DNA from 3 places in the Afipia sp. GAS231 genome. Region 2 is predicted to be linked to each of the others. Evidence: predicted binding sites of a transcription regulator. Region 2 holds the regulator's gene; each other region holds the start of a gene.
The links. The regulator LexA, encoded in region 2, represses DNA repair genes until DNA is damaged. The targets are predictions, from matches to a motif close to TGTTCNNNNTGTGTTCNG.

Region 1 (8,003 bases), 2.8 Mb from region 2:
AGAAGCGCGCTTCGAAATCATCCGGCACGATATCGGCTGCGAGCACGCCGATCGGATGCGGGCGCAGATGTGCATTCAGCCCGTCACGCAGGCGCCCAGGCGGAAACGGTTTCTGGATATCGCAATGGGCGACCTGCCCCAGCGCATGCACGCCGGCATCGGTGCGGCCGGCACCATGGACACGCACTTGTTCGCCGCAGATGGCTTTCACCGCGGTCTCGAGCGCACCCTGCACCGTCGGTGCATTGTCCTGGATCTGCCAGCCGGAAAACGGCGTGCCGTCATATTCGATGGTGAGTTTGTAGCGCGGCATCAGGCGAGCCGCGCCGGCGGCTTCAGCGGCGTGCCGCGCAGGAAATCCGCCGACTTCATCGGCGCCTTGCCTGCACGCTGCAGTTCCAGAATCCGGATCGCGCCGTCGGCGCAGGCAATCGTCAGGCGATCGTCGAGCACATCGCCCGGCCCGCCCTGCCCCTTGGCCGGTTCGCATCGCAGGATCTTCAGACGCGCCGGCTCACCATCCGTCGCGAGTTCGCACCACGCGCCGGGAAACGGCGACAGCCCGTGAATGTGGCGCAGCACTTCGTGCGACGATTTGTTCCAGCCGATCCGCGCTTCTGATTTATCGATCTTGGCGGCGTAGGTGACGCCTTGTTCGCTCTGCTTCGCAAACTGCAATCCGCCGCGCGCCAGTGCTGCCATCGCGCGCACCATCAGGTCGGCGCCGAGCGGCGCCAGCGCATCGTGCAGGTCGGACGCCGTCATCTTGTCCGTGATCGCCAGCCGCTCGGCCATCGCGACGTCGCCGGTGTCGAGGCCGGCATCCATCTTCATCACCATCACGCCGGACTCGGCATCGCCGGCCATGATGGCCCGGTTGATCGGCGCCGCGCCACGCCAGCGCGGCAGCAGCGAGCCGTGCAGGTTGAAGCACCCGAGCGGCGGCGCATCCAGAATAGCCTGCGGCAGGATCATGCCGTAGGCGACGACGACGGCGGCATCGGCCTGGTGCTTGCGGAATTCGTCGAGCGCTTCCGCGGTCTTCAGCGTCTTCGGCGTCAGCACCGGTATATTGAGCCGCCGCGCTTCCTGCTCGACCGGCGTCGGTTGCAGTTTCATGCCGCGGCCGGCCGGCTTCGGCGCGCGGGTATAGACCGCCACGACCTCATGGCCATGGGCGACGAGCTCCAGCAGCGTCGGCACCGCGAAATCGGGCGTGCCCATGAAGATCAGGCGGAGAGGCATTTAGTTGGGTGTCCTGCGGACGTTCAATTTACTCCGTCATGGCCGGGCTTGTCCCGGCCATCCACGTCTTTGACACAGCAAGAAAGGAAGGCGTGATGCCCGGGTCAAGCCCGGGCATGACAGCGAGGCCTACTCCACCGCGCGCTTGGCGGCTTTGGTAAACTTCTTCAGCACGCGGTCGCGTTTCAGCTTCGATAGATAGTCCACGAACAGCACGCCATTGAGGTGATCGATCTCGTGCTGGATGCAGGTGGCGAACAGGCCGTCGGCGTCTTCCTCGTGCACCTTGCCGTCGAGGTCGGTGAAGCGAATGCGCACCTGGGCCGGACGCTCGACTTCCTCGTAATATTCGGGGATCGAGAGGCAGCCCTCCTCGTAGACCGACAGCTCTTCCGACGACGAGACGATTTCCGGATTGATGAAGACGCGCGGCCGTGGCGTGGTCTCGCCGTCCTCATCGCGCTTGGCGAGGTCCATGGTGATCAACCGCAGCGGTTGCGCGACCTGGATCGCCGCCAGCCCGATGCCGGGCGCGTCGTACATGGTCTCCAACATGTCGTCGGCAAGCTTGCGGATCTCCGCCGTCACCTTCTCGACGGGTTTGGAGACGAGCCGCAACTGCTTGTCCGGCAGGATGATGATTTCTCTAAGTGCCATATCGCGCGATTTAAGCTGCCGGTTTGCCGGGGTCAATGCGCCGACGAACCTGTTAAGGCGGCCTTAACCATGATTTTTAGGGTTTTGTTAACCACGAAAATCAACCTCCCGTTAACCATAAATGTTCCCTCTTCGTTCGCTATGGCGCCCGAATCGGTTACAAGGCGTGCATGAACGAGATTCTTTTCATCGTCGGCGACCTGCCGATTCACGTTGGTGAGGCCCTGATCGGCTTTGGCGCGCTCGCGCTGGTGCTGCTGCTGGTGATCGCCATCGTCATTGCCCGTTCGGGCCGCCGCGGTGCGGAACTGGCGATGGCGCAGGCGATCCGCGCCGACGAACTGGAGGAGCGCCTCAGCGAAATGCTGCAGGCGCAGAACCAGTCCACCGGCAGAGTCGACGCCATGGCGCAGGCGCTGGCCGGCCGCCAGGCCGAGATGGCGCGTGCGGTCAACGAACGGCTGGATTCGGTGACCCACCGCGTCGGCCAGTCGATGGAGCAGACCACCCGCAACACGATGGATAGCTTGCGCGTGCTGCACGAGCGGCTCGGCATCATCGACAACGCGCACAAGAATCTTACTGACCTGACGTCGCAGGTGACGACGTTGCGCGACGTGCTCGCCAACAAGCAGTCGCGCGGCGCCTTCGGCCAGGCGCGGATGGAGGCGATCGTCCAGGACGGCATGCCGATGGGTAGTTACGAATTCCAGCACACGCTCTCGACCGGCAAGCGGCCGGATTGCGTGGTGTTCCTGCCCGACCAGCGGCCGTTGTGCATCGACGCCAAGTTTCCGCTGGAAGCCGTCACCGCGCTGCATGACGCGCGCACCGACGACGAGAAGAAATTCGCCGCCCAGCGGCTGCGCAACGACGTCATGAAGCATGTCAGCGACATCGCCGAGAAATACCTGATCACCGGCGAGACCCAGGATACCGCGCTGATGTTCGTGCCGTCGGAATCGGTCTACGCCGAAATCCACGACGGTTTCGACGACGTGATCCAGAAGGCCTACCGCGCCCGTGTCGTGCTGGTATCGCCCTCGCTGTTGATGCTGGCGATCCAGGTGATGCAGCAGATCCTGAAGGACGCGCGGATGCGCGACGCCGCCGACCAGATCCGCACCGAAGTGCTCAACCTCGGCGACGACCTCGGCCGTCTGCGCGACCGCGTGCTGAAGCTGCAGAAGCACTTTGGCGACGCCAACGAGGACGTCCGGCAAATCCTGATCTCCGCCGACAAGATCGAAAAGCGCGCGGGGCGGATCGAGGAACTCGATTTCAGCAAGCCCGACGCACCCGCCGAGCTGCCGCGCGCGGTCAAGCCGGCTGCGCCGGAGCTGTTTCCCCTGCCGCGCAAGCTGCAGGCGGGGGAGTAGTGCGGGTTTGAGTTTAGCTTACGCCGCATACTAAGCTGTCATCGCCCGGCTTGACCGGGCGGCCCAGTATCCCAGAGACCGTAGATGGGAGCGCGCAGTTATTACGTCTACATCCTGGCGAGCCGCATCGGCGGTACGCTGTACATCGGTGTAACCAATGACATCATTCGACGGGTCGGCGAACATCGCCTGGAATTGACCAAGGGCTTCACGAAGAAATATGAAGTCCACAAACTCGTCTATTTCGAGCAATTCGATGACATCGAAAATGCGATCAAGCGCGAGAAACGACTGAAGAAGTGGAATCGAGCGTGGAAAGTTCGTCTCATCGAAGAACTCAATCCGAATTGGGATGATCTCTATTCCGGCATCGCGGGTCCTCCTTAGTTGTCCGTCGCACCCCCGCACTCCCTGTCATACCCCGCGAAGGCGGGGTATCCAGTAATCTGAGGCGTTCATTATTGACCATAGGCTTCGCGGAATACTGGATCGTCCGCCTTCGCGGACGATGACAGCGTAAATTGGGGCCCGAATCTGCTAACACCCTTCCATGAGCCCACCTGAAACCACACCACAACCCGCCACCTCCTGGCGCGACAGCTTGGCCGTCTATCTGCAGCCTCGCGTCCTGATCGTGCTGCTGCTCGGCTTTTCCTCCGGGCTGCCGCTGGCGCTTTCGGGGTCGACGCTATTGGTGTGGATGCGCGAGTCCGGGGTCGATCTCGGCACCATCGGGCTGTTTGCGCTGGTCGGCACGCCCTACACGCTGAAATTCCTGTGGGCGCCGCTGGTCGATGCGCTGCATGTGCCGTTGTTCACGCGCGCGTTCGGCCGCCGCCGCGGCTGGCTGCTGTTTTCGCAACTGCTGCTGATTGTCGCGATCCTGCTGCTGGCGCTGACGGACCCGGCGCGCTCGCCGCTGTTCGTCGCCCTCGGCGCGCTGCTGGTCGCGACGATGTCCTCGACGCAGGACATCGTGGTCGACGCGTTCAGGGTCGAAAGCCTGCCGGAGAGCGAACAGGCCGCCGGCATGGCGTCCTACGTCGCGGCCTATCGCATCGGCATGCTGGTCTCGACCGCGGGCGCGCTGTTCATCGTTTCGGGATTTGAAGGCACCGGCCTGCCGCGCAGCACGGCCTGGATGTGGGGCTATGTGGTGATGGCGGCGCTGGTCTTGATCGGCACCATCACCGCATTGGTTGCGACCGAGCCCGAGCAATCCGCCCGCGCGGAGGCCGCCACGCGCACCGAAACGGCGTTCGCCCGCGTGATGCATGCCGCGGTCGGCGCGTTCTCCGAATTCCTGACCCGGCGCGACGCGCTGGCCGCGCTGGCTTTCGTGGTGCTGTTCAAATTCACCGACGCGTTTTCCGGCACCATGACCGCGCCGTTCGTGATCGATCTCGGTTTCACCCGCAACGACTATGCCGCCATCGTCAAGGGCGTCGGGCTGGCGGCGACCTTGATCGGCGGTTTTGCCGGCGGCTTCGTGGCGCGGCGCTATTCGCTGGCGGCTTCTCTCTGGATCGGCGGCGTGCTGCAGGCGGTCGCCAACCTCTCGTTCTCCTGGCTGGCGATTGTCGGTGTCAATCAATGGGCGCTGGCGTTCGCGATCACGGCGGAAAATTTCACCAGCGCCATCGGCACCGTGATCTTTGTCGCCTATCTGTCGGCGCTGTGCCGAAATCCGCTGCACACCGCGACACAATACGCGTTGCTGACGGCGCTGGCCGCGGTGGGACGAACGTATCTGTCGTCGGGCGCCGGCTATGTGGCGAAGGCGACCGGGTGGCCGGCATTCTTTGCGATCTGCGTCGTGGTCGCCGTGCCGAGCCTGATCCTGCTGACCTGGCTTCAGCGGCGCGGCCATTTTGCGTCGCTGGGGCCGGTGAAGGTTTGATCTTGCAGGGTGGATTAGGCGAAGCCGTAACCCACCGCGACGCGTACAAGGATGGTGGGTTACGGCTTCGCCTAACCCACCCTACGATTCCGGCGCAACCTCAATGCTTGGTCACCACGCTCCACTTCGTGATGACGGCTTCGCTCATCTGCCCGGCGTCCTGCGCGCAGGCGACCTCGTCGACCTTCACCGAAATTTCCTTGCCGATGAAATTCTTCAACTGCGCCGCCTGCGCGTCGCTGTTGGTGATGAGCTGGAAAGTTTCGGGCCCGGTCTCGAGATTGCAGAGCCCGTTCGGCGGCGGCAGCCGGCGCGGCTCGCTGGTCACCTGGAAGCTATTGATCTTGGTGCCACGTTTGCCGCCACGAACTTTCATGGCGCTGAGTTCCCCCGACAGCACGTCGCCGGCGTTGATCGGCTTGCCGGCCTTCGCCGGTGCAGGCTCGGGCTCGGCCTTCTGCGCCCATGCGGAAGGCGCAGCGAGGGCCACGGCCACCATCGCCGCAAAGCTGGAGCGCTTGCCGAATCGTCGTTTCGTCATGTCGATCAGTTCCGTCTATGATGGTTAGAACAGTGTTCGCTGCCGCATGGCTGCGGATAGCGTACCTTCATCGAGATAATCAAGCTCGCCGCCGACGGGAACTCCGTGGGCGAGCCGTGTCACCCGGACGTTGGCTTCCTGCAACAAATCCGTGATGTAGTGCGCGGTGGTCTGGCCATCCACCGTGGCGTTTAGCGCCAGAATGATCTCGCTGACCTGCGAATCGTGTGCGCGCGCCACCAGCGCGTCGATGGTCAGATCCTGCGGACCGACCCCGTCGAGCGGCGACAGCGTGGCGCCGAGCACGTGGTAGCGGCCATTGGTCGCATTGGCCCGTTCCAGCGCCCACAAATCCGCGACGTCGGCGACCACCACGATGATGGAGCCGTCACGCTTCGGATCGGTGCACACCGTGCAGGGGTTCTGCGTGTCGATGTTGCCGCAGGTCTTGCAAACCTGAATCTTGTCGATCGCGACCTGCAGCGCGCCGGCCAGCGGCGTCATCAGCGCCTCGCGCTTCTTGATCAGATGCAGGGCCGCGCGCCGCGCCGAACGCGGCCCGAGGCCCGGCAGCCGCGCCAGCAACTGGATCAGACGTTCGATTTCGGGGCCGGCAACCGCAGAAGCCATTTCAGGTGAGACCGTGTATTTCAGGAAGACCTGGCACTCAAGTAAGACCCAGGCCGGGTGGCAGGCCGAGCCCGCCGGTCAGCGCCTGCATCTTTTCCTGCATCGCCGCCTCGGCCTTGCGGCGCGCGTCGTTATGCGCGGTCACCAGCAGGTCCTCGAGCACTTCGCGTTCCTCGGCCTTCATCAGCGACGGGTCGATTTTGACGCCTTTAACTTCCATCTTCGCGGTCATGCGCACGGCGACCAGTCCGCCGCCGGAAACGCCCTCGACCTCGACATGGCCGAGCTCTTCCTGCATCGCCTGCATCTTGGATTGCAGTTGCGCCGCCTGCTTCATCATGCCGAGAAAATCAGCCATCTTGTTTCCTTAGGATACGCCTATCGATCAATCGTCGTCGCTGTCGGAACTCTCGGCCGGGTCTTCCCCGGTAGCATCGGATTCCGGCGGCTCGGCGGCAAGCTTGCGCACTTCGACGACCTTGGCGCCGGGAAACCGCGCCAGCACCTCCTGCACGCGCGGATCGGCCTCCGCGGCGCGGGCGTACTCGTTCTTCCGGACTTCATTCTGCGAACGCAGCGTCGGTTCGCCGGCCTCGTTGGACACGATCACGGTCCAGCGCCGCCCGGTCCATTGTTCGAGCTTGCGGGAGAGATCGTTGACCAGCCCACGCGCCGCGTTGCGTTCCAGCGCCACTTCGAGCCGGCCATCCTCGATGCGGACCAGCCGCATGTCGGATTCCAGCGCCGTCTTGGCCATGATGTCGCGCTTCTCGCCGGCCAGGGCGACGAGTTGCGGAAAGGTCGTGATCCGCAGCGCCGGCGCGGCATTCGTCTCCGGCTGCGGCGCCATCATCTGCGGGCGCGCGGACGCTTCGGCGCCGCTTCGCGGTGACGTCGGCATGCGCATCGGCGAGGAAGACATCGACGAAGCTGCGGACGAAGAGGACGATGCGGTCGAAGCCGGTGCCGATCGCAACGACGCCGAAGAGCTGGCGGCAGCCTGCGCGCCGCCGCCGTTCTGCTCGATCATCCGGATCACCTCATCCGGCGTCGGCAGGTCGGCGACATAGGCGATGCGCACCAGCACCATTTCGGCCGCGGCCGCCGGCCGCGTCGCGGTCTGCACCTCGGCGATGCCCTTGAGCAGCATCTGCCACATCCGCGACAGCACCCGCATCGACAGTTTTGCCGCGAATTCGCGGGCGCGGACGCGCTCGGTTTCGCCGAACGCGACATTGTCGGCGGTGGCCGGAACGATCTTCACCCGAGTGACGAAATTGACGAATTCGGCGAGATCGCTCAGCACCACAACCGGATCGGCGCCGACGTCGTATTGCGCGCGGAATTCGTTGAAGGCTGCGGCGATGTCGCCGCGCGCCAGCGAATCGAACAGGTCGATCACGCGGGTGCGATCGGCCAGCCCCAGCATCTGCCGCACCGCGTCGGCGCGAACGGTGCCCGCCGCATGCGCAATCGCCTGGTCGAACAGCGACAGCGAATCGCGCACCGAGCCTTCGGCGGCACGGGCGATGATGCCGAGCGCCTCGGGTTCGACCTCGACGCCTTCCTTGGTGGCGATGTTGGACAGGTGTCCCATCAGCACGTCGGCCTCGACCCGGCGCAGGTCAAAACGCTGGCAGCGCGACAGCAC
Region 2 (8,003 bases):
ATGGCCGGACTTGCTGCCGGTTTGACCCGGTCGCGTTTGACCCCAAATGCGAAATCAGCCAGCGCACCTATGTTGCAGCGCATCGTTTTCGCCTTTTAAAAATTGAATCGCTTTGAGAAGGCGAGTTGTGAAGGGGTACTCATATTACTGCGGGTTGCTGTGGCGCTTCGGCAACGCTTGTCGAAGAACTGGCCAAAGTCAGTGTATGACGATGACACAGACCTGAAATCAGATTAGGTAGAATCTACTGATAAATTATTTCTAGGCTATTTTGGGGACCGTCTATGAAATTTTCAAAGCTCGCACTTGCTGTCACGGTTTGCTCGGTCATCGGAATTGGCGCGGCATCTGCCGCCGATTTGGCCGCCCGTCCCTACACTAAAGCCCCCGCAATCGTTCCCGTCGCAATTTATGATTGGAGTGGGTTTTACATTGGCGGAAATGGCGGCTGGGGATCCAGCCGGAAATGTTTTGAGGACCAAATTGACTCGACTGGCCGCCGGACTCTTGGATCCGAAGGATGCCACGATGCAACGGGTGGCGTGGCCGGTGGTCAAGTTGGGTACCGCTGGCAGTCAAGTGCTTGGGTGTTCGGTGTAGAAGCTCAATATGATTGGGCTGACCTCAAAGGATCAAACATAAGCAATCAATTCTGTGTCGCAGGATTGTTCTGCACGACAGAAAACACCAAAATCAAGTCCCTTGGCATGTTCACTGGCCAAGTGGGTTATGCTGTAAACAATTGGCTTCTTTACGCGAAAGGCGGAGCGGCGGTTACCCAAGATAATTATTTCTCCACGCTCACGTTCGCAGGTGCTCCGTTTCGGGGTGGCGGAGCCTCGGATACTGCAAGTGAGACCCGTTGGGGTGGTGTTGTCGGTGCCGGTGTCGAGTTTGGTTTCGCTCCGCGATGGTCAGTCGCTGTTGAGTACGACCATATGTTTATGGGGACACACGGGGTCAATTTTTACAACACAAACCTTATCGGCAACCCATTCCTTACCGGAACGTTTAGCAGGAACGTAAATATTCGTCAGGACGTCGATCTGGTTACCGTTCGACTGAACTACACCTTTGGCGGCGGAGCAGTGGTTGCAAAGTACTGACAACCGCGCCCATTGACTAAACCAAAAGCCCCGGCCAATGCCGGGGCTTTTTTTGTGCTCAATTTGAGCTGTATGCTCGCGACGCATGAAGAGAAACCCAGAGGAGCAAAGCGCTGAGCAGGCAAGCAGCCGAGGCTGCGCTTGCTGCTGCCCAACAATTACCTGGCGGCCCCGAACGGATTGAGGCCCTTAAAAGGGCTGGATAACTTCGATACGAGGCTGACAAGCGAAGACGCTCGATTGAGCAATAGATTGATCGGAGCCATAAATTGCTTCGCGCAAAGACGACGTCATCGAATTATCGTTTCACTTTGGCGCGTCGCGTCGCGTCGTTTCGTTGCCATGCAATCCGTCGGCTATCGGGGCACACCGGACTCTGGTGCGCCGTCAGTCCGACAGATTCGTAGGTTTACAACCCGACAGGACGCGTTGCCCGAAAGCCGCCTAGCAGCCCCGGCAAATGCCGCGCATGGCGCGGGCGAGTGTTGCATCGTCCGACGTCATCGGCTCCAGCGGCTTCGATTGCTCGGCTTCGCGGGCCGCCTGCTGCTTCAGCCGGTCGGCGCGGGCCGCCTCCTGGCGCTGGTAGCAAGCCTCGCGTTCGGCCTTCTCCTGAACGAAACGGCATTGCTCGGGCGCAGCGTTCGCGGAAACGGAGGCGGCCGTCGCCAGCGGCAATGACAACGCAATTGAGAAGGCAATTGTTACGCAGGCCGCAAATTTCATGTCTCGCCCTTGATCCCAGTCCGAATCCTGTTCCACCCGACTGTACCGATAGTCGGGACCGGTTTCCTCAGGTTTCTGCATCCGTTCTGCTATCGCTGTGATGACACGTTCCGGTAGCTTTGCGCCCTGCAGGGCATCGCGGGTAGCGGGATGGCGGAGCAGGGCAATACGCCAGGTGGAAGGCGCGGCTATGCCGGGACGTGGCCGCCGCGCGCGGCGGTGCCGGCCGGCGGGTTTGCGCCGTCCGTGCTCGGCGCCTGGCCGCCGTTCATCGAGACATTGCGCCAATGGGTGCGCGCGGAGGCGGGCGCGGGCCGGCTGCTGCCCTGGGTGCCGGTCGCGTTCGGCACCGGCATTGCTTTTTATTTTGCTGCCGATCACGAGCCGGTGCTGTCGGTGGCCGCTACCGCGGCGGTGGCGCTCGGCGTGATCGCGTTGCTGTTGCGGCGGCAGAAATTCTTTGCCGTGGCTGTCATGATCGCGGCGGTTGCGGCAGGTTTTGCCACCGCGACCTGGAAGACCGCGCGGATCGCGCATGGCGTGCTGGCGCGGCCGATGTTTTCGGTGACGCTGACCGGCTTCGTCGAGACCCGAGACATCCGCGAGCGCACTGACCGTTTCGTGCTGCGGGTCGTCACCATGGAAAGTGCGCGCGGAACGACAAAGCTGGAGCGCGTGCGGCTGTCGGTGAAGAAGGGCACCGCACCCGCGGTCGGCAGTTTCGTCGAGTTGAAGGCGCGGCTGTTGCCGCCGCTGGCGCCGCTGCGGCCGGGCTCCTACGATTTCGGCCGCGACATGTTCTTCTCCGGGATCGGGGCTTCCGGCTTCGCGATGGGCGCGATCAGGACCACGGAGCCGCCGGCCGCCGGCGGGTGGGCGTTGCGCTATTCGGCCCTGATGCAGAACCTGCGCGATGCGATCGACGCCCGGATCCGCACCGTGCTCGACGGCGACCGGCGCGCGATCGCGACCGCACTTCTGACCGGGCGCCGCGATGCGATCACGACGCCGGTCAACGACGCGATGTTCATCTCCGGCCTCGGCCACGTGCTGTCGATCTCGGGTTACCACATGGCTGTGGTCGCCGGCGTCGTGTTCTTTGCGGTGCGGGCGCTGCTGGCACTGTTTCCGGCGTTGACCGCGAGCTAACCGATCAAGAAATGGTCGGCGGCGGCAGCCCTTGTGGCCGCCGCCTTCTATCTGCTGCTGTCGGGCGCCGAGGTCGCGACGCAACGGTCGTTCTTCATGACCGCGGTGGTGCTGATCGCGGTCATGGTCGACCGCCGCGCCGTCACCTTCCGCACGCTCGCGGTCGCGGCCATGATCGTGCTCGCGATCGCGCCGGAGGCTTTGGTACATCCGAGCTTTCAGATGTCGTTTGCGGCGACGCTGGGTTTGGTCGCGCTGGTGCAGATCGGCATGCCGCGTTTGTTCGCCACCGCAGAACATTCCGCGACCGCGCGCGTCGCGCTGTGGGGCGGCCGTGAAATCATGGTGCTGCTGTTGGCCTCGCTGGTGGCGGGGCTCGCGACCACGCCGTACGCGGCGTTTCACTTTCATCGGGTGACGCCCTATGGGGTGCTGGCCAATCTCGCGGCGATGCCGGTGGTCTCGGCGGTGGTGATGCCGGCGGGCCTGCTCGGTCTGGTCGCCATGCCGTTCGGCTTCGACGGCTTCTTCTGGTGGCTGATGGGGCTCGGCATCGACTGGATGATCTCGGTGACGCAGTGGGTTGCGGGCTTGCCCGGGGCAGTCGGCCGGGTGCCGGCGTTCGGCATCGGTCCACTGATTGCCGCCAGTGCCGGCATCATCCTGCTCGGCCTGTTGCGCACGCCGCTGCGCTGGTCCGGCGTGGCGCTGCTGCTGGTCGCGACAGTGTGGGCGGCGCGGCTGCCTCAGCCGGATATCCTGGTGTCCGCCGATGGCCGCCATGTCGGCGTACGCGGCCAGGACGGGCGGCTGCATCTGATGCAGGCCGCCAAAGGCTCCAAGGATGCCTTCCTGGTCCGGGAGTGGCTGGCGGGGGATGCCGATGTGCGAACCGCCGACGACGCCACACTCGGTGAGGGCGTCTCCTGCGACGACAACGGCTGCGTGACCGCATCGTCTAATGGCGCCCTGGTCGCATGGGCGCAGCGGCCCGAGGCGCTGGCGGATGATTGCGAGCGCACGGCGCTGATCGTGACGATGCGGCAGCCGCCTGGTGGCTGCGCCGCGTCGGTGATCGACACCGAGCGCCTGCGCCGGCAGGGCGCGCTGGCGCTGCGGCGCGGCCGCGACGGATTTGTCGTCGACGCCGTCAAACCTGGAGGGATCGACCGTCCTTGGTCAAAGGCGATCGCCGAGGACGGCGAAACCGACAGCGCCGTGCTGGCGCCGCGCAAGCCGTCGCCGCGCGCCGTCGATGCGACGCCGTCGGACGCTGACCTGCAGGCGGAGGAGTGAGGTGCGCCATAGCGTTTTCGAGCGAAGTGGACGCCGGTTCGCGTAGAGAAAACGCGTCAAAACAAAAAAGTAGAGCCCGGTTCTGATTCAATCAGAACCGAAAAGGCTCTGCGTCAATGCTCGCTCGGCGCGGAGCTGGTCGGTAGCTCAAAAGCGCCGAGATGAAACTCTTCCGGCGCATCCGGCTCCGAGGGCAGGTAGACCAGCGTGAAGGCGGCTTCCGGATACTGCCGCCAGATCGCGAGATCGTCGGCGCTCACCGTCAGCCAGCCGAACCTGAACATGTAGCGGCCAGGCTCGGTGACGCGTCCGGCGCGTTGCCATGTAACCTTGTTGACCACCGCTCGCTCCCCAATTCGTCGGTGTCACTCCGCCGGCTGTGGCCGGCGAAGTGTTTCATCCGCAGGACTCAGCCGATGAAAAATGAGGTCGTCGCCGTCGGCGCAACGGCCGCAGGCGCGCGTTCCACGGCCGGCGTAAGCACCGGCAGTTGCAGCACGGTGACGTGCTGGCCTTCGCACAACTGGGTCACCAGCACGCGGCTTCCGTCCGGAAATTCGATCGCATCGTGGTGACGATCGGGCGTCTCAGGCTCGATATGGTTGAAAACGCCGACCCGCCAGTCGAGCGTCCGCGTCCAGATCCAGCGGTTGTCATATTTGACCTCTCGCGCGAACGCGAGCTCGGTGCCGGGAAGCATGCAGACCGCGACGGCAAGTTCGTTTTCGGATGCAAAGCCGCGGGTCGACGTACCGCGGAAGGTGGTGGTGATCAGCGTCTCTCCGACTTTGGCGGGGCGCGATGCCACGGCGTGCAGACTATAGTCACACATCGGATGGCTCCCTCGATTGAGATAGCTGACCCGTGTCTCTCGGAGGCACAGGCCTCTATCAGAGTGGACATTGGCGCGGAGCCTCGTCCGCCTTCGGGGCAATTCTGCGGCTCCACGCCGGTGCCTTCCATCACAAACGCGCTAACGCGTCTTGGTTCCAAAGGCGCAACAAAAAACCCCGGCCGACGGCCGGGGCATTGGTCGATGTCGGGGCCGGCGCCTGACGGGCGCCGATCAATACTTTCGGTACAGCCCGATCAGCTTGCCCTGAATCCGGACCCGGTTCGGCGGCAGGATGCGGACCTCGTAGGAGGCATTGGCGGGCTCGAGCGCGATCGAGGCGCCGCGGCGGCGGAAGCGCTTCAGGGTGGCTTCCTCCTCGTCGATCAGGGCCACCACGATATCGCCGGTGTCGGCGGTCTCGTTGCGCTGGATCAGAGCCATGTCGCCGTCGAGAATGCCGGCGTCCACCATCGAGTCGCCGCGCACTTCGAGCGCGTAATGTTCGCCGCTTCCGAGCATGTCGGGCGGCACGCTGATGGTGTGGCTGCGGGTCTGCAGCGCCTCGATCGGCGTACCGGCGGCGATCCGGCCCATCACGGGGACGGAGACCGGGCGGTTGCTGTCATCCTCGGCGGCGGCGCTGGCGGTGCGGACCTTGCCCAACGTGCCCTCGATGACACTCGGCGTGAAGCCGCGGCGGCCATTGCCGTTACCGCTGCCGGCCAGTTCGGGAAGCTTGATGACCTCGATGGCGCGGGCGCGGTTGGGCAGGCGGCGGATGAAGCCGCGCTCTTCCAGCGCGGTGATGAGGCGGTGGATGCCGGATTTCGAACGCAGGTCGAGCGCGTCCTTCATCTCGTCGAACGAGGGCGGTACCCCGGCCTCCTTCAGCCGTTCATTGATGAAACGCAGAAGTTCGTACTGTTTGCGCGTAAGCATCGCGAGCATTCCCCCGGTTGGCGGCGTTCGTCCGGTTTCGAGACTTCAGGTCTGGATTCCCGGGAGTTCAAAAAACTCCCCAGGTAGACACTAATTCTCGAAACAAATCATGAACGGACACTATATGTTCGATATGTGTTCCGCAACCACTTAATTTGGGGTGAACGTGGGCCGGGTTTTGGCAGCAGGTGTCGCGCAGGGCTTCACCCCGGCAGCCGAAGGACCTCGCAAGGCGCGCCCTTCTGAGCCGCCGGCGCAAACGGCGGACGTATCAGAAGTGCCCGTGCCGCAGCGAGATTTCCAAGCAGCGACGAGTCCTGATGATTGACCGGTACCGCCGTCAGCGTGCCGTCGGCATGCTCCTCGAGGCGGGCGCGCAGATAGTCTTCGCGCTGGTCGTTGGCGCTAAGATCTCGGCCGAGCAGCGCGGGCTCCCTGACGTGATGGATGTTTTTGCGGCCCGAAAGCGCGCGAATCAACGGCACCAGAAACAGGAAACCGCAGACATAGGACGAGACCGGATTGCCGGGCAGGCCGATCACCCGCATCGCCCCTAACCGTCCATGCATCATCGGCTTGCCGGGCCGCATCGCGATCCGCCAGAACGCCATGGCGACGTCCTCGGCCTCCAGCGACTGCTTGACGAGGTCGTGGTCGCCGACGGACGCCCCGCCGGTGGTGATCAGGATGTCGGCGCCGGTATCGCGGGCGCGGCGGATGCCTTCGGTGGTGGCGGCGACCGTGTCGGCGGCAATGCCGAGATCGACGGTCTCGGCGCCCTCGGCCCGCGCCAGCGCGCGCAGCGCATAGCCGTTGGAATAGACGATCTGCCCGGGGCCGGGGATGTTGCCCGGCATGACAAGCTCGTCGCCGGTGGCGAGCACGGCGACCTTGGGACGGCGGCGCACGGCAAGCTCCGGATAGTTCATGCCGGCGGCGAGCGACAGATCGCGGTCGGTGAGGCGGCTGCCACCCGAAAGCAAGACGTCGCCCTCGCGGAAATCGACCCCGGCGGGGCGGATATGGCGCCCGGTGACCGCGGCCTCGGTGATGCCGATGTGATCGCCCTGGACCGTCGTGTCTTCCTGGATGATGACGGCATCGGCGCCATCGGGGATGACACCGCCGGTGAAAATCCGCACCGCTTCGCCCGCGCCGACCTTGCGCTCGAACGGGCGGCCGGCGGCGACCTCGCCGATCACCTTCAGCCGCGCGGTGAGGTTAGAGGCGTCGGCGGCGCGTACCGCGTAGCCGTCCATTGCCGACATCGCCTGCGGCGGCTGCGTGCGGCGGGCGGCGACGTCGTGCGCCAGCACGCGATGCCAGGCGGTATCGAGCGCGACCATTTCCTCGGGCAGCGGGTCGGCGCCCGCGAGAATGGCGGCAAGCGCGTCGGCAACCGGCATCAAGGCCACGGGCAAATCCTCTCAGATTTCAAAGCTGGATCCCAAGTGCGGTGAGTGCCTTTGCCACGTCATCCGTCGATGTCACGTGGACAGCAGCCAGGCCGCGCGAGCGCGCGCCCTCGATGTTGGCGGCGACGTCGTCGAAGAACAGGATTCGCGACGCCGGCACGCCGATCGCCTTTACCACATGATCATAGGCTCTAGCGTCGGGTTTTCTCAAGCCGATGGTCGAGGACAGGAATATTTCGCTGAAATGGCTGAGCACGTCGGCATAGGCGCGCGAGAAATGCGCGACATGGGCCGGATTGGTGTTGGAGAAGGCGTAGAGCGGCAGCCGTTTCCCGGCCGTTGCCAACAAAGGCGCAATGCCGGGCATTTCGCCGGCGAAGATCGCGTTCCAGCCTTCGAGAAACTGCTCGTCCGAGATGCCGATGCCGAGCGAGCTGCGCAGGTTCTGGAAGAACGCGGCGTCGTCGATCCTGCCGACCTCGTGGTGCTTGAAGCTGTCGTCGACGACGAAGCGGCTGGCGAGCTCGGCCGGCGTGC
Region 3 (8,003 bases), 560 kb from region 2:
CAGCCCGATGGCGAGCGCGACAAAGCCGATGATCGAAAGCGATCTCGCCATGGACTTTCCCCCTGTTGCCGCTTTCGGGCGCGGCGTGCCGGACGGTGCCGCGCGGCTTGACCGCTATCCCGGGAAACCATGGCCCGGAGAACGATCACTGTCGATCGAATACAATGCCTGTCAGTCCGGCAAGGGCGGAATTGTCGGCGAGGCCATATCAACCCGCCGTTAAGGGATTGCGGTCGGGCGGGGCGATACCGAACCATCGGCAGTGTGCCTGTCTTCAGGCACAAAAAAGCCCCGGACGATGCCGGGGCTTTTGAGCTGATGACTTAGCTAATCTCAGTACTTCAAATCTCAGTACTTGGCGACGACCGGGCCACCCCAGTTGAAGCGGTAGACCAGCTCGCTGCGAACGCTCTGTTCCCACTTCTGGGAGTCGTACGAGCTGACGGTCCGCAGGCCGGTGGTGGTGTTGAACAGCGGGTTGGTCTTGGTATCGAATTGCGAGAAGCGGTATTCGGTCTTCCAGAACAGGCCGGGCAGGAAGTTCAGCGCGTATTCGTCGCCGGCGCCGATGAAGTAACCCTTGTAGGTATTGCTGTTGAAGAAGTTGACCGAACCGGGGATCAGGTTGATGTTGAAGTCAACGCGATCGAACTTGGCTTCGGTATAGCCGCCCGAGAAGTAGGTCAGCAGGTTCGGGGTCACCAGCCAGCCGATACGGCCGCCGATTGCCCACTTCGAGCTCAGCTTCTCCTGGCCGAACAGGGTCGAAACCGGCAGGTTGAGCTGGCCCTTCTCGCTGGCGAAATCATAGTCGCCGAACGCGCCGACAACCAGGTTGTAGCCGCCGAGAGCGAACTGATAGTCGCAACCGCCCTGGACCGTGCCGAAGTAGCCGCGGCCACCCGCCGTTGCCCGCTGCGTGGTCTGAACGCGAGGACCCGTTCCACGGATCACCGCGCTATCGTCGAAGCCGGTGTTGTCCTGGTTCCAGATGCCGAAGCCGCCGCCGCCGCCAACGTAGCAACCGGTCCAGTTGGCAACCGCCACGACCGGCGCCGGAGCCTTGGTGTAGGCGCGGGGCGCCATGTCAGCCGCAACGGCCGATCCGGTGAGTGCCGCCAGAGCGGTCAAAGCGATCGCAATCTTTTTCATCTTCAAATTCCCTCAGTGTAGAAGCGTCGACTTCGACTGCCCCAGAGTGTGCGCGAGCACCGATTCCCGAAACCCAGTAGCGCGACTATACGCAGTTCCACCCAAAATGCTGTTGCGGGGGAAACACACCCGCCCAGAAACGAACCGCCGGGAAAAGCCGCAAAAACGGGCAGAATCCGGGCTCAATCCGCCTCGGATCCGCGAAATGGCGTGAAAAAGCCGGTTCTTGGTGGTTCTTGGTGGTTTTTGGCGGGACTAGACGTCCAGCAGGTCGTCGCTGGCGAATTCGGCCTTGTCCGAGATGAAGGCGAATCTCGCTTCGGCCTTGGTGCCCATCAGCCGTTCGACCGAATCGGCGGTGCCTTCGCGGTCGTCGGCCAGCAGCACCACGCGCAGCATGGTGCGCCGGGCCGGATCCATGGTGGTTTCCTTGAGCTGCGCCGGCATCATCTCGCCAAGACCTTTGAAGCGGCCGACATCGACCTTGGCGTTGGCGTTGAATTCGCTCTTCAGCAGCGCGTCCTTGTGGGCGTCGTCGCGGGCGTAAACCGTCTTGCTGCCATGGGTGAGGCGATAGAGCGGCGGCACCGCCAGATAGAGATGGCCTTCGTCGATCAGCCGCGGTGTCTGGCGGTAGAAGAACGTGATCAGGAGCGAAGCGATGTGCGCGCCGTCGACATCGGCGTCGGTCATGATGATGATGCGCGAGTAACGCAAATCTTCTTCGCGGTATTGCGCGCCGGTGCCGCAGCCGAGCGCCTGCATCAGATCGGCGAGCTGGGCGTTGGCGGTGAGCTTGTCCCTGGTGGCGGAGGCGACGTTGAGGATCTTGCCGCGCAACGGCAGGATCGCCTGGGTCTTGCGGTCGCGTGCCTGCTTGGCGCTGCCGCCGGCCGAGTCACCCTCGACGATGAACAGTTCAGAGCCTTCGGTTGCACTGTTGGTGCAATCCGAAAGCTTGCCGGGCAGGCGCAGCTTCTTCACCGCAGTCTTGCGCGAGGTTTCCTTCTCGGCGCGGCGGCGCAGCCGTTCGTCGGCGCGTTCGATGACGAAATCCAGGAGCTTGTTGGCCTGCAGCGGATTGCCCGACAGCCAGTGGTCGAACGGGTCCTTGATCGCCTGTTCGACGATGCGCTGGGCCTCCGCGGTGGCAAGCCGATCCTTGGTCTGGCCCTGAAACTCCGGTTCGCGCACGAACACCGAGAGCATCACGGCAGCCCCCACCATCACGTCTTCCGAGGTGATGGAGGAAGCGCGCTTGCCCTGGCCGTTGCGCTCAGCATGGTCTTTGAGGCCGCGCAGCATGGCGCTGCGCATGCCGGATTCGTGGGTGCCGCCATCAGGCGTCGGCACGGTGTTGCAGTAGGAGGAGAGGAAGCCGTCGGCGTCGGCGGTCCACGCGACCGCCCATTCGCAGGCGCCGTGCCCGCCGTTGCGGCCCGATTTGCCGGAGAAGATATCCGGATGCACCAGCGTGTCGGCGTGAATGGCGGCGGCGAGATAATCCTTCAGGCCGCCGGGGAAATGAAACTCATCCTCGGCCGGAACGTCCTCGATGCCTTTCAGCAGTTCGGGATCGCAACGCCAGCGGATTTTGACGCCGCCGAACAGATAGGCCTTCGAGCGCGTCATCTTGAACAGACGCTGCGGCCTGAACGCCGCCTTGGCGCCGAAGATATCGGTATCCGGCTTGAAGCGGATGGTGGTGCCGCGGCGGTTGTTGACCTTGCCGAGGTCTTCGAGCTTGCCCTTGGGGTGGCCGCGCTCAAAGCTCATCTTGTAGAGCTTCTGGCTGCGGGCGACCTCGACTTCGAGCCGCGAGGAGAGGGCGTTGACGACGGAGACGCCGACGCCGTGCAGGCCGCCCGAGGTCTCGTAGACCTTGGAGTCGAACTTGCCGCCGGAATGCAGCGTGCACATGATGACTTCGAGCGCGGATTTCTTCGGGAATTTCGGGTGCGGATCGACCGGAATGCCGCGGCCGTTATCGGTGACCGTCAAAAATCCGTCGGTGCCCAAATGCACCTCGATGAAGGACGCATGCCCCGCCAGCGCCTCGTCCATGGCGTTGTCGATGACTTCGGCGAACAGATGGTGCAGCGCCTTTTCGTCGGTTCCGCCGATATACATGCCGGGGCGGCGGCGCACCGGCTCGAGCCCTTCGAGCACCTCGATATCGGCGGCGGTGTAGGCGTCTTCGGCGCCACCCGAGCGGGAGGCGGCCTTCGCGGGCGCGCGGCCCTTGGCGTCAGGCGCCCCAAACAAGTCGTTGGCAGTCTTGGCTTTGGCGTTTGATTTCAATGCTTTGGACATGGTTCTTTATGTGTTGCGCGCGACATGGCGCAGCGAATCGGTTTCCCTGACTATGCCATGGATGAGCCAAGATAGTGACGGCAGGGCAGCCACGGTTCGCTGCGGCCGCGGGGTGTAGCGCTGAAGCCCAGCAGTCCCGCAAGGTCCTTTGCCAAGGGTGCAAACGACTAAGCTACCGGTCGAGGATCGCAGGCTGGTGTTTGAAGGGGCAGCTATCAGGTGCCCGGCGGACGCTGTCCCTGGAACTGGATATTACATTTCTTCGCAATCGAGGCCTGCTCGACTGCAACCATCTGGCCCTTCATTTGAGCGAGTTCGGCAGCCGTTTGCTTGTCACCGCCGACAAAGAATGCTGCTGGCCAGAAGATCACGACAGCCGCCGCCGTTGCTAAGCCGTCCTTGGTGCGCTGACTGTCTTGTGCGCCGGACAAGTTGGCGGCTCTGGTCGAAATTGACTGGGCCTCCATTGCCAGCTGCTGGCAGGTATATGATTGATAGGCCACCGGTGAGACATAGGCCGGAGTAATATCAGCCGCAGAGGACGCACATCCCCCAAGCGCGGCGGCGAGCGCCACGATTCTCAATTTATGCATCGATTGTTTCCCCCAAAGGCATTCAAGCGCAACCGACGGTGGAGAGCAAGCCCGCGTCCGGCAAGGCCGCGCCCGCCGAAACGGCCGCAGCCGGTGAGTTGAACCCTGCCGGGAAGTGCCTGCGACCCCGTCATCAACCGTATTCACGGCCCGTGTCCGCCTTTGTGACTTGATGTCACGCAACCGGCTAGCGTACCTGTCCTAGGCTGTGAACCCGGGGCATACGGGGCGGGGAAGGCATTCAAGGAATGGAAGATTTTGCGCGCGCCCTGACCGACTTCGTGCGCGACCATCAGGGCTGGGCCGCGCCGATCGTGCTGGCGCTGGCGTTCGGCGAGTCGCTCGCCTTCATCTCGCTGCTGATCCCGGCCTGGGGGGCGCTGGTGGCGATCGGCGCCTTGATCGGTGTGACCGGCATCAGCTTCTGGCCGGTCTGGATCGCCGGCGGCATCGGCGCAGCACTTGGCGACTGGGTCTCCTACTGGTTCGGCTTTAAATACAAGGAACAGGTCGCCCAGATGTGGCCGCTGTCGCGCTTTCCCGAGATCCTGCCGCGCGGCGAAGCCTTTGTGCGGAAGTGGGGCGTGCCCTCGATTTTCATCGGCCGTTTTTTCGGGCCGCTGCGCGCCTCGGTGCCGCTCGCCGCCGGGATTTTCGAGATGTCGTACTGGCAATTCCAGATCGCCAATTTCGTCTCTGCGCTGGTCTGGTCGGCCGCCCTTCTGGTGTTCGGCGACGTGATCGGAAAACTTGCCGAATGGCTGTGGCGGGTGGTTTGAGAGCGAAAACGCTCTGCCGGAATAAGCCTGCGATACAGGGGTTAGCCGACAAGACAGCGTCATCGCATTACCGGTCAAACGCTGCTAAAAATGACGCTGACGACATCAAAAAACGCGGGAAAAGCCGCTGACAGCATCGATCGTCTCACAGGGAGGACACCCCATGGAATTGACACGACGTCACGTTCTGGCCGGCGCTGCCGGCATCGCCGCTGCGCCAATGTTGCCGGCAATGTCAGCCAATGCGGCCGCGCCGATGGCCGACAAGCAGGCGCCGAGCTTCTATCGCTACAAGGTCGGCGATATCGAGGTGAATCCCATTTTCGACGGCTCGACGACATTTCCGCTGGCCGAAAGCTTTATCCCCAACGCCAAACTGGACGATGTCAAAGCGGCGCTCGACAAGGCGTTTCTGCCTCAGGACAAGATGACGCTCCTGTTCACGCCGCTTGCCATCAAGACCGGCGGCAAGGTGGTTGTGCTCGACACCGGCATGGGTCCCGACGGATTTGCCGCCAGCAAGGGCACCAACGGCCAGTTCCAGACCAATCTGATCGCTTCGGGGATACCGCTCGAGGCGGTTGATACCGTGGTGATCTCGCATTTCCATGGCGATCATATCAACGGGTTGCTGACCGCGGACGGCAAGCTCGCCTTCCCGAACGCGGAAGTGTTGGTGCCGGCCGTGGAATGGAAGTTTTTCATGGACGACGGCGAGATGAGCCGTGCGCCGGAAGGCCGGATGCAGGGTGTTTTCAAGAACGCCCGGCGCGTTCTCGAAGCAGGGCTGAAAAAGAAGGCCACGCCTTACGAGTGGGGCAAGGAAGTCGTGCCGGGATTGCTCGCGATGGAAACTCCCGGTCATACCCCCGGACATACGTCCTATGTGCTGTCTTCCGGCGCCGACAAGGTCTTCATCCAGTCCGATGTCACCAATCATCCGGCGCTGTTCGTTGCCAATCCGGGCTGGCGTGCGTTCTTCGACCAGGATGCGGCGATGGCCGAAGCCACCCGCCGCAAGGTCTACGACATGCTGGCCGCTGAAAAAATGCGGGTTCAGGGCTTCCACTACCCGTTCCCGGGGCTCGGCAACATCGTCAAGGAAGGCAGCGGTTACCGGCTGGTGCCCGCCCAATGGAGCCCGGTGATCTGACGCGAGAGCGTCATTCCGGGGCGCGAAGCGAACCCGGAATCTCGAGATTCCGGGTTCGATGCTTCGCATCGCCCCGGAATGACGGCGAACCAGCCTTGACGAAAACCGGGCGCGGCCTTATAGCCGCGCCCATGATCAACGCCTCGACCATTCTGACCGCTCGCCGCCGCCGCATTCTCGCGGTATGGGCGGTCGTCTGCGTTTAAGATAGTCGCCTCTGCCGCCGGATCCGGTCCCGCGGCTTCTCACTTTCCAAAAAACGCGGTCTGATCTGGTGGCTCCTACGTCAAGCAGGAGTTTCACATGTATACGCCTCCGATGTTCAAATCCGATCGCGCCGCAAGCCTTGCGTTTGCGCAAACGCGCGGCTTTGGCCTGGCCTGCGCGTGGGATGGCATCAAGCCGATTGCCTCGTCGCTGCCGTTCTATCTTTCCTTTGCCGATGACGGCACGCCGCGCGCGTTGTTTCACGTCGCCCGTCACAATCCGCTGATAAAGCTGGCCGACGGGACCACGTCCTGGTTGCTGGCGGTCAGCGGCGCCGACGCCTATGTGTCACCCGACTGGTATGTCTCGCCGGATCAGGTGCCGACCTGGCTCTATCAGGTGGTACATCTGACCGGCACGGTGCGGACCTTGTCCGACGATGAACTCGCCGAGCAGATTGAAACGCTCAGCGCCAAGTTCGAGGACCGGCTGTTGCCGAAGAAGCCCTGGGTGTCGTCGAAGATGACGGCCGGTCGTCTGGAGGCGATGAAGAAGGCGATCGTGGGTATGGTGATGACGGTGGATAGCATCGAAGGCAGTTTCAAACTGAACCAGCACAAGTCGGACGCCGACTACACCGCGCTGACCGAAGCCTTGGCCGTGCAGCCGGAGGCCGATGCCCATGTGATCGCGGGCCTGATGCGTGAATTGCGTCCGCAGGCTTTCGCCGCAGACGCCGCTCAAACCAATCAAACGATTTCGCCTGAAAGGAACGCCCAATGAGCCTCACCGATACCAAGTCGCCGCAAGGTCAGGCCCAGACCACCGGCGCCGCAAAGAAGCCCGTCGTATTCGTCGACGGCGGCTCCGGGACCACGGGTCTCGGTATTGCCGAGCGGCTCGGCGCGCAGAATGACGTGACGGTGGCGAGCATTGCCGACGACAAGCGCAAGGATCCGGAAGCGAAGAAGGCGCTGATGGCGGAAGTGGATCTGGTGATCCTCTGCCTGCCGGACGATGCCGCCAAGGAGACGGTCAAGCTGATCGACGGCATGGGCAATGCCGCGCCCAAGGTGCTGGATGCCTCGACCGCGTTTCGCGTTGCGCCCGACTGGACTTACGGCTTTCCGGAACTCGCAGCCGACCAGGCCGACAAGATCCGCAACGCCCGGAAAGTCTCGAATCCCGGCTGCTATCCGACCGGGGCGATCGCGCTGTTGCGGCCGCTGGTCGATGCCGGTCTTGTCCCTGCGGACTACCCCATCACCATCAATGCGGTGAGCGGCTATTCCGGTGGCGGCAAGACCATGATCGCCAGTTTCGAAGACGGCACCGCGCCTTCCTTCGAACTCTACGGTCTGGGTTTTGAGCACAAGCATCTGCCGGAGACGCAGCTTTACTCGCATCTGACGCGGCGGCCGATCTTCGTGCCGTCGGTCGGCAACTACCGGCAGGGCATGCTGGTGTCGGTGCCGTTGCATCTCGACACGCTGCCGGGCAAGCCTGACGGCGCTGCGCTGCAGGCGGCGCTGGCGAAGCGTTACGCCGGGAACAAATACGTCTCCGTCAAGCCGCTCGACGACGCGACCAGGAACGGAAAGCTCGAGCCGGAGGCGCTGAACGAAACCAATATGCTCGAGCTCTATGTGTTCGCCAGCGTGAAGCACCGGCAGGCGGTTCTGGTGGCGCGGCTCGACAATCTCGGCAAGGGCGCGTCGGGTGCTGCGGTGCAGAACATGCGGCTGATGCTGGGTCTTGCGGACAGTTGAGGAAGCCGGCCGGTGGACGAAGACACGCTCCAATTCT

Region 1: the regulator LexA is predicted to act here: its motif matches at 2,025-2,042, upstream of BLS26_RS14625 (DNA recombination protein RmuC).
Region 3: the regulator LexA is predicted to act here: its motif matches at 3,466-3,483, upstream of parE (DNA topoisomerase IV subunit B).

What each region holds. Positions count from the first base shown of each region.
Region 1 is NZ_LT629703.1:3,080,413-3,088,415, forward strand. Features, by position in the region: gene truA (tRNA pseudouridine(38-40) synthase TruA) at 1-313, opposite strand, end outside; gene fmt (methionyl-tRNA formyltransferase) at 313-1,245, opposite strand; gene def (peptide deformylase) at 1,375-1,902, opposite strand; gene BLS26_RS14625 (DNA recombination protein RmuC) at 2,073-3,281, shown strand; gene BLS26_RS14630 (GIY-YIG nuclease family protein) at 3,366-3,668, shown strand; gene BLS26_RS14635 (MFS transporter) at 3,832-5,181, shown strand; gene BLS26_RS14640 (hypothetical protein) at 5,282-5,722, opposite strand; gene recR (recombination mediator RecR) at 5,747-6,352, opposite strand; gene BLS26_RS14650 (YbaB/EbfC family nucleoid-associated protein) at 6,390-6,710, opposite strand; gene BLS26_RS14655 (DNA polymerase III subunit gamma/tau) at 6,738-8,003, opposite strand, start outside.
Region 2 is NZ_LT629703.1:269,295-277,297, reverse strand. Features, by position in the region: gene BLS26_RS01235 (outer membrane protein) at 285-1,106, shown strand; gene BLS26_RS01230 (hypothetical protein) at 1,551-1,832, opposite strand; partial or broken gene BLS26_RS01225 (ComEC/Rec2 family competence protein) at 1,983-4,277, shown strand; gene BLS26_RS01220 (hypothetical protein) at 4,391-4,618, opposite strand; gene BLS26_RS01215 (hypothetical protein) at 4,687-5,109, opposite strand; gene lexA (transcriptional repressor LexA) at 5,344-6,051, opposite strand; gene glp (gephyrin-like molybdotransferase Glp) at 6,255-7,466, opposite strand; gene BLS26_RS01200 (HAD-IA family hydrolase) at 7,486-8,003, opposite strand, start outside.
Region 3 is NZ_LT629703.1:7,291,477-7,299,479, forward strand. Features, by position in the region: gene BLS26_RS34170 (hypothetical protein) at 1-51, opposite strand, end outside; gene BLS26_RS34175 (outer membrane protein) at 349-1,152, opposite strand; gene parE (DNA topoisomerase IV subunit B) at 1,408-3,465, opposite strand; gene BLS26_RS34185 (hypothetical protein) at 3,681-4,058, opposite strand; gene BLS26_RS34190 (DedA family protein) at 4,307-4,837, shown strand; gene BLS26_RS34195 (MBL fold metallo-hydrolase) at 5,001-5,990, shown strand; gene BLS26_RS34200 (FMN-binding negative transcriptional regulator) at 6,294-6,980, shown strand; gene argC (N-acetyl-gamma-glutamyl-phosphate reductase) at 6,977-7,966, shown strand; gene BLS26_RS34210 (bifunctional 2-polyprenyl-6-hydroxyphenol methylase/3-demethylubiquinol 3-O-methyltransferase UbiG) at 7,979-8,003, shown strand, end outside.